One region of the Anaerobacillus alkaliphilus genome, then DNA from elsewhere that is predicted to be linked to it. Evidence: a T-box and tRNA genes for the amino acid it is inferred to sense, from the RefSeq annotation. Region 1 holds a T-box; the other holds one or more tRNA genes.
The links. The T-box of region 1 lies ahead of DS745_RS18980 (valine--tRNA ligase). A T-box ahead of a tRNA ligase gene usually reads a tRNA of that ligase, here a tRNA-Val.
Positions count from the first base shown of each region.

Region 1 (4,204 bases):
ACGAGGTGCCTCTTTTGAAAGTAATATTTCGAATTGCTTGGAAAATAATAAAGGAAAAACGTCAGCGTGCTTTTTTGCTTGGAGGAAGTACAGCGGTTGCTGCTTTCTTGTTATTTACAAGTTATTTCTTTATACATTCTTTAAATGATAGCATGGGTGCAATTGAGGGACGATTGGGTGCGGATATTATCGTTGTCCCTAAAGGAATGGGCGCTTATGCAGGCGAAAACATTGTCACAGGTGCAGTAAATGACCTCTATTTTGATGAGAGCCTAGTCGTCGATCAAATTTCCAAGATAGACGACATCACTGAATGGGCACCCCAACTGTTTTTAGAAACGATTTCAACCTCTTGTTGTGGGACAATGGGAGATTTTCCTGTAGTCGCTTATGACCCTGAACGAGATTTCACATTAAAAACATTCATGCCGGGGTTTCAGCAGTTAGCTGAAAATGAGATTGTCATCGGTATACATGCTGGCGGGGAACGATTTTTATATCATTACGATGATGAATATATTAAAGAAAAAGTCATGTTATTCCAAGAACCATTTATGGTTAAAAATGCCTTATTTCCAACAGGTACAGGCGCAGACGAGACCATTTTCATGAGATTAGATACAGCGAGAACTTTGATAGCCAAGGTAGACCCATTAAAACATCTTTCCACATCAGCGTTATCAGCTATATATATAAATACAACTCCTCATACACAACTCTTTGTGAAACAGCAACTTGAGTTAGGTTCAAAAGGGGTAGATGTAGTACTAGGCTCTGGTCTTAAAGACCAACTACAACAGCAGGTATTTCCATTAAAGCTACTAAGCTACATCATGATTGCAGTTGCGTTGTCTTTAACTCTTTTACAAGTAGTTACCCTATTTTCAGCATTAATCAGAGAAAGGCAAAAAGAAATTGGGGTCTTATTTGCACTAGGTGTTACAAAAACGAATGTGTACCAACTATTACTTGTAGAGGCGGCAATTGTTTCAATAATTGGTAGCAGTGTAGGAGTGCTATTTTCATTAAGTATCTTATATGATCAACAGACTCTCTTATATTTGATTTTTCAATTGCCACTAGTCTTACCTGATTTTCAAACGAGCCTGATGATTGGCTTGGTAACAATATTCATAATAATGGTTTGCACGATAATCGCTGCATTTTTTCCTGTTCGTGCTTTTTTCTCGCAAGAACCTTATGAGGTTATGACAGAAGGTGAGAGCTAATGATAATGTTCGAAGATGTTAATAAGGAATACTTCCTTACTAGAAGGAAATCAATTCTTGCTTTAAAGAATATAAATTTTAGTATTAATAAAGGAGACTTCGTTTCTATCGTCGGACCTTCGGGTAGTGGGAAATCAACACTACTAGCATTGGCTAGCTTGCTAGACAAGCAAACATCTGGTGAGATTTGGATAGATGGTACCAAAACATCACAGCTAAAAGACAGTGAAAGAACAAATTTACGTTTTAAACTGTTTGGGATGATCTTTCAATTTGCAAGCTTAACTCCAGGAGTGCCTCTCTTAGAAAATGTTATGCTACCGTTACTGTTACGAGGTGAGAAGCGGCAACACTTAGAAGCAAGAGCATTGTCTCTTCTTCAAACAGTTGGTATAAAAGAAGATTATACTTCGCACCTACCCTATCAACTTAGTGGTGGTGAACAACGTCGAGTTGCGGTTGCAAGGGCGTTATTAAAACGACCGGAGGTACTTTTTGCAGATGAGCCTACCTCAGCTTTGGATGCAGTGACAGCAAAAGAAATTACAAATTTATTTCAGCGATTAAATCAACAAGGTACAACGATTATCATGGTGACCCATGATCGTCAACTTGCCAAAGAGGGAACTTCATTGCTTGAAATAAAAGACGGGGAATTACTGAAAACCTAATTGTCCATTATGAATTATGACTTGCTAGTGTATGGTGGTAAAAAAAATAGGCAATACTTTTAATGGAAATTTTCATGGAAGCTATTGACGGTTTTCAATGTAACCATGTAAAATGTTAGTACACAATTTGAATACGAGACATGCTTAGATTGGGAAGAGTACATCTCTAATACCACCAGAGAGAAAAATCATGTTATTGGATAACATTGCTGAGAGATTTTTCAGGAGCTAAAGATAGAAGGTCGCCCATGAGCAGCTTATTTGAATGAAAAGTTACTTACTTTTCTTAGTAGCTTAAGCCGGTTTATAACCGTTAGATGAATGAAGTGTGCAGTTAGCAACGTTTTTTTGCTAACCGCAAACAAAGGTGGTACCGCGAATATACTCTCTTCGTCCTTTGAGGATGGAGGGAGTTTTTTTATTTAATTATGAATTATGAATGATGAATTTTGAATTGCTCTTGGGTTAGTCCTCGAAGCTCCTCTAATTAATTCATAATTCACAATTCACAATTCAAAATTGGTTTTGAAAAGGGAGGAAAATAAGAGATGGCAAATCAAGAGATATCAATGCCAACAAAGTATGACCCGAAGAGTACGGAAGCAAAATGGTATCCGTATTGGTTAGAAGGAAAGTTTTTTGAAGCAAAAGGTGAGGAAGGTAAGACACCTTATACAATCGTTATTCCTCCGCCAAACGTAACAGGTAAGCTTCACTTAGGTCATGCCTGGGACACAACGTTACAAGATATTTTAATTCGAACGAAACGTATGCAAGGTTATGATGCCCTATGGTTACCTGGAATGGACCATGCAGGTATTGCAACGCAAGCGAAAGTAGAAGGCAAACTTCGCGAAGGAGGAGTAAGTCGTTATGACTTAGGTCGTGAAAAGTTCCTAGAAAAGTCTTGGGAATGGAAAAGTGAGTATGCTGATTTTATCCGTAACCAATGGTCAAAATTAGGGCTTTCTTTAGATTATTCTCGTGAACGTTTTACACTAGATGAAGGTCTTTCGAAAGCAGTACGTGAGGTATTCGTAAAGCTTTATGAAAAAAAGCTAATTTACCGTGGTGAATACATTATTAACTGGGACCCACAGACCAAAACGGCCCTTTCTGATATAGAAGTAATTCATAAAGATGTTCAGGGTGCTTTTTATCACATGAAGTATCCATTAGTGGATGGTAGTGGACATATCGAAGTTGCAACGACACGCCCAGAAACCATGCTAGGTGATACAGCTGTTGCAGTTCATCCTGAAGATGAGCGTTACAAACATCTGATTGGGAAGAAAGTAAAACTACCAATCGTAGGCCGTGAAATTGAAATTGTTGCTGATGATTATGTAGACATGGAATTTGGTTCAGGCGCAGTAAAGATTACACCAGCTCATGATCCAAATGACTTTGAGATTGGTAACAGACATAATCTAGAACGTGTTTTAATTATGGATGAGTCTGGAAAGATGAATGAAAATGCTGGGAAATATCAGGGCTTAGATCGTTTTGAATGCCGTAAACAAATCGTAAAAGATTTACAAGAAGAAGGCGTTCTCTTTAAAATTGAAGAGCATATGCACTCAGTTGGTCACTCTGAGCGTAGCGGTGCTGTTGTTGAGCCATATTTATCGACACAATGGTTTGTAAAAATGGGTCCATTAGCTGAAGAAGCAATCAAATTGCAACAAAAAGATGAGAAAGTAAATTTTGTACCTGAACGTTTTGAAAAAACGTATTTACACTGGATTGAGAACATTCGTGATTGGTGTATTTCACGTCAATTATGGTGGGGACATCGTATCCCAGCTTGGTATCACAATGAAACAGGTGAAGTGTATGTAGGGCATGACGCACCTCAAGATAGCGAAAATTGGACACAAGATGAAGATGTTCTAGATACTTGGTTCTCATCTGCATTATGGCCATTTTCAACAATGGGTTGGCCAGATCAAAACTCAGCAGACTTCAAACGTTATTACTCAACTGATGTTCTTGTAACAGGTTACGATATTATTTATTTCTGGGTTGCTAGGATGATTTTTCAAGGATTAGAGTTTACAGGAGAACGCCCATTTAAAGACGTATTAATTCATGGGTTAGTTCGTGACTCTGAAGGACGTAAAATGAGTAAGTCCTTAGGAAACGGTGTTGACCCGATGGATGTTATCGACAAATATGGTGCTGATGCGCTTCGTTTCTTCCTTTCAACAGGAAGTTCCCCGGGAAATGATTTACGTTTCTATTGGGAAAAAGTCGAATCTACTTGGAATTTTGGGAATAAGATCTGGAATGCTTCGCGTTTTG
Region 1 is NZ_QOUX01000046.1:768,385-772,588, reverse strand. Features, by position in the region: gene DS745_RS18990 (ABC transporter permease) at 15-1,229, shown strand; gene DS745_RS18985 (ABC transporter ATP-binding protein) at 1,229-1,900, shown strand; T-box leader at 2,037-2,301, shown strand; gene DS745_RS18980 (valine--tRNA ligase) at 2,449-4,204, shown strand, end outside.

Region 2 (4,204 bases), 240 kb from region 1:
TTATTCATAGGGTTAAACGCACTATATTTAAATACATGCAATGTGAACGGGTTAACTTCCTTAACAATTTTTTTTATTTCACCAATTAACGTTTTCGCATCTTCTGTTTCAAACGCTTCTTTTAGGGTGATATGAGGTGGAATTAGCGCGTAGTGGGAGTCATAACGTGCCCGCAATGAATTTGCCTTATCCTGTAGTTGCTTTGATGGAAAGATTGCTACTCCGTATTTCATTTACATTCCTCCTAGAAATCATTTATTTTAGCATTGATATGAGTGCTTTACCTAAATCTTGTTGCCAGTACGTCCAAGTGTGGTCTCCATTAAATTCTTCGTACATGACCTCAATTCCTTTTTCTTTTGCTAACTGATAAAAATTTCGATTAGGAGTTAAGAAGTCTTTTGTAGCGCCCTTTGTTGTCACTACTTCTGTTTCATGGATCCCAATCGTATGGTAGAAACGGAGAAGCTCAGGCTTAGTAAATGAACTTAGAGCGTCTAGCGTTTTCTGATCAATATATGGTGATTGAGCAATGACCTGTCCAAAAGTATGTGGATATTCTAGCGCAGCGTGTATGCTTACTGTTGCTGCAAGTGAGTCACCAAGTAGAGTTCTTCCGTTGGCAAGCTCAAATGTATGATATTTTCTCTCAATGTGAGGTATAACCTCTTCAGCTAAAAAGCGGATGTATTCCTTGTTTTTAGAGCCATTAGGAGAGTATTTATTATATCGGTCTTCAATTGAATGGTATGGGATCATCACCACAATACAATTTTGTATTTGTTTTTCCTCTAGAAGTACGTCGGTGAGAGTAGCCAGTTTTCCTTTCTGAAGGTAATCATCTCCGTCTTGGGCGATTACTAATTGATACGTATAAAGTGTTGAAAAATTCCCAGGTAGATAAACTTTCAAATGTATTTTTTCCTGCAAAAAACGACTATCTATATAGTCATCAATAATTTTCCCTTTCAACGTCACAAACAAACCCTCCTGTTAGCTCAACTAGTTCAATATGATAATAATATACCATTTTTATCTTTTGAAAACGAAACTTAAGCTCTGACTTACAACAAATGAAGAAAAACTGGATCTGTGGTAGAATAAAGGTATTCTTTCTTAAAGGAGGGCTCTAAATGAAATATGTTGAACCAGTACATTGTCATATTGTTGAAAAGGCAGCTAGAGACTTACTAAAAGAACGTGGTGTAGAAATGATTGATATTGCAGAGATTGTCTATAAAATGCAAATTCAATATACGGAAACATTGACAATCGAGGAATGTATCGAAAGTGTTGATAGAGTATTAGAAAAGCGTGAAATCCAACATGCTATTTTAGTAGGTGTTGAGCTAGATAAGCTAGCAGAGAAAGGGATGCTTTCAGAACCACTCCAATCAATTGTGGCAATGGATGAAGGGCTTTTTGGGGTAGATGAAACGATTGCCCTTGGAAGTGTTTTTGGTTATGGGAGTATTGCAGTAACAACTTTTGGTTTTTTAGATAAAGAAAAGACAGGAATTATTAAAGAGCTAGATAAAAAAGGTAGTCAAGTTAATACCTTTTTAGATGACCTGATTTGTAGTGTTGCTGCGAATGCCTCAAGTCGACTTGCTCATCGTCTACGTGATCGTCAGGAAAAACTTAGAGAAGATGAGATTAATAGACGAGATTCTGAAGAGAGAATTGGCTAACTTCAGTCTCAAGATGCTATGATATGCTATGATAAAAATTAGCGTATTGGAAATAATATGTATATCTTTATTGGGGAGAGATACACATATGAAGGCCACTCGATGGATTTACTGGAAACAAATATTTCAATCTAAATTTCAAGCTAGTTGCCTAAAGGCAAAACTTGAGGAAAATTGGCGTGGTGGATATGAACTGCCACCTTGGGTAGAAATCCGCAAGCTAGCAGAACAGAAATATGTAGTTCGCTACACGTATGATGAATAGTCAGGAAAAGCAGTCTTCGTACTGCTTTTCCGACAACAAACTTGACAAAATCATGGGTAAGTTATATGATGAATATAACTTATTTGACTCGTTAGCTCAGTGGGAGAGCACTTGCTTGACAGGCAAGGGGTCGTTGGTTCAAGTCCAATACGGGTCACCATACATAACAATCAAAACCCTTACAATTTGTAAGGGTTTTTTAATCTTCTAAATTTTTGATTGGAATACGATTTTCTTGATGCTGACCAGTTAGAAGTCGGTAAAGATGAATGATTAATAATCCATGTTTATACTCAGCGTCTACTTTATCTTCTCGTACAGTATATGGTAATTCAATGACCCGTTTGAAGTTAGCATTTTCAAATTCCTGTTGTGTTGATCGAAAGTTCTCAAATTCTATATTAAAATAGCCACCTACACTAACGATATTTCCTTGGACCTTCAATGAAATTGTATCTACATCTTTAATCCCCGGCAAGAAGACTACACATAGAATTTCATTAATTCCCTCGTACAGATTTACTTTTACTTCCTTATTTTGTTCTTGACTATTGTCAAAGAGATGGTGAAAACTTTTGAAGAAATTTTGATCAAAAGTTTTTTGGAACGGCTTCATCCATTCCATTAGTTCACGGTCCATGGGATCACCACCTTTAGATAATACAATGTGTAAATGATAGAGTCTTAGAGAAACCCTATCATTTACACATTACCAGCTTGATTTTGGTCAACTACATCTGGGTCTAAGACATTATTCATATTAAGTCCATTGTTAACAATTGTGAAGTCACCAGAGTTACCACCACCTGAACCAGAAACAGATTTAGAAACACTCTTTGGCGATATGTTGAGCGTATCGCCAAAATTAATGACTCCACCGTTTTCATTAATCTTGAAAGGTCCTCCAACAATTGCAGGCATATAAACACACCTTTTTTCATCCGTATTAATACATAGTGTATGTGATGAATTTAGTTAGGTTACAATCCTATTATAATTCCTCACGAACCCTTTCAATTTGCCTTATATGCTTAATTCTTGATTCTGCTTGGATATTTTGTGTAGAACCGATATGGTATACACTAGATCCCGAAACACTTGTTATTTGTATGTGTTTTGCTTTGATAAAGCTCGATTGGTTAAATCGATTTATTAAAACTTGTTCGGTAACGGGTAAGTGAGGTAGAGTGATGGTGAAAATACGATATGCTTCAAAGTTTCCTTCTTTACCATAAAAAAATTCCACTTGTCTTTGTACTGCTAAAGCCCAATTTTGAGGTGTAATTTGAACTGAGTCCCCAATTTGAAATACAGAGCTTAAACCCAAGTTTCGTAAAAGCGTGCTACTGACTACAGATGTTCTATGCATACAATAACAATCCTATTCATCTTCCAAAATAAGGGGTACGAATGGGCCGATAATTAAAGATTCAGGTGGGGTATCAAAAACGGATGACAATGAAATGTTGTTTGTATCACCTATTAAAAAAATTGAGGAAGAGGCAACACCTCTAATTTTAATATCACCTACAGAAATATCGTGGTTAACAACGGTAAAGTTCATAGTTTTACTCTCCTTTCTGAGGCAAGTGTTTAATAAACTGTTCAATAGTTTTATTTATATCATTTGTAATCTTGGTAATAGTCGTCTGTTCTATTTCTTTTAAACCTAGCTCATCAGCTTCTACTGTATTTAATCCTCGTAAATAGTAATGGATCCGCGGTTCAATTTGTTTACGTACGTCATCAATAATGAAATTACGGTAGGAAGTTTCTAAATGGTTATTATACTGTTGCTCTATAGCAGCCATGACGTCATAACAATCGTTATTTAAGTACTGGAATACGGCATTTTTTACATTTTCAAATAGAAATGGATTTTGCTGTGCTGTTGCTGGTAAATTAACACTGTTTCGACTAACTGTAAAATCTTCTATGGAAGTTGGTTCAATGCCACCAGTCGGTGTGATACCAATATTTAGAGTTCCCTCTAATCGTTCTACTTTTAACTGATCAAATTTATATTCGATACGTTCGACTTTACCGGAATTTTCCTTCCTCATCGTCTCTATATTTGCTTTGAGATCTTCTATCAATAGTTCTAAATGATCAATCTTTCTTTGTTGTACTTCTAAATATTGATATAACTGTTGAATTGATGTTATAAAGTCATAGTTGTAGTACATAAAATTCCTCCTATCCCATACTTTTCTAAATTAATAACTAAAGTAACGTTGGTGTAACTGGC
Region 2 is NZ_QOUX01000046.1:525,803-530,006, reverse strand. Features, by position in the region: gene DS745_RS17820 (YjcG family protein) at 1-233, opposite strand, end outside; gene DS745_RS17815 (alpha/beta hydrolase) at 256-978, opposite strand; gene DS745_RS17810 (phosphatidylglycerophosphatase A family protein) at 1,134-1,691, shown strand; gene DS745_RS24945 (hypothetical protein) at 1,780-1,956, shown strand; tRNA gene DS745_RS17805 (tRNA-Val) at 2,042-2,116, shown strand; gene DS745_RS17800 (Hsp20/alpha crystallin family protein) at 2,156-2,596, opposite strand; gene DS745_RS17795 (spore germination protein) at 2,659-2,877, opposite strand; gene DS745_RS17790 (spore germination protein GerPE) at 2,948-3,325, opposite strand; gene DS745_RS17785 (spore gernimation protein GerPD) at 3,338-3,520, opposite strand; gene gerPC (spore germination protein GerPC) at 3,525-4,142, opposite strand; gene DS745_RS17775 (spore germination protein GerPB) at 4,180-4,204, opposite strand, start outside.
Region 2: it has a tRNA-Val gene. The T-box ahead of DS745_RS18980 (valine--tRNA ligase) is inferred to sense a tRNA for this amino acid. The anticodon was not compared.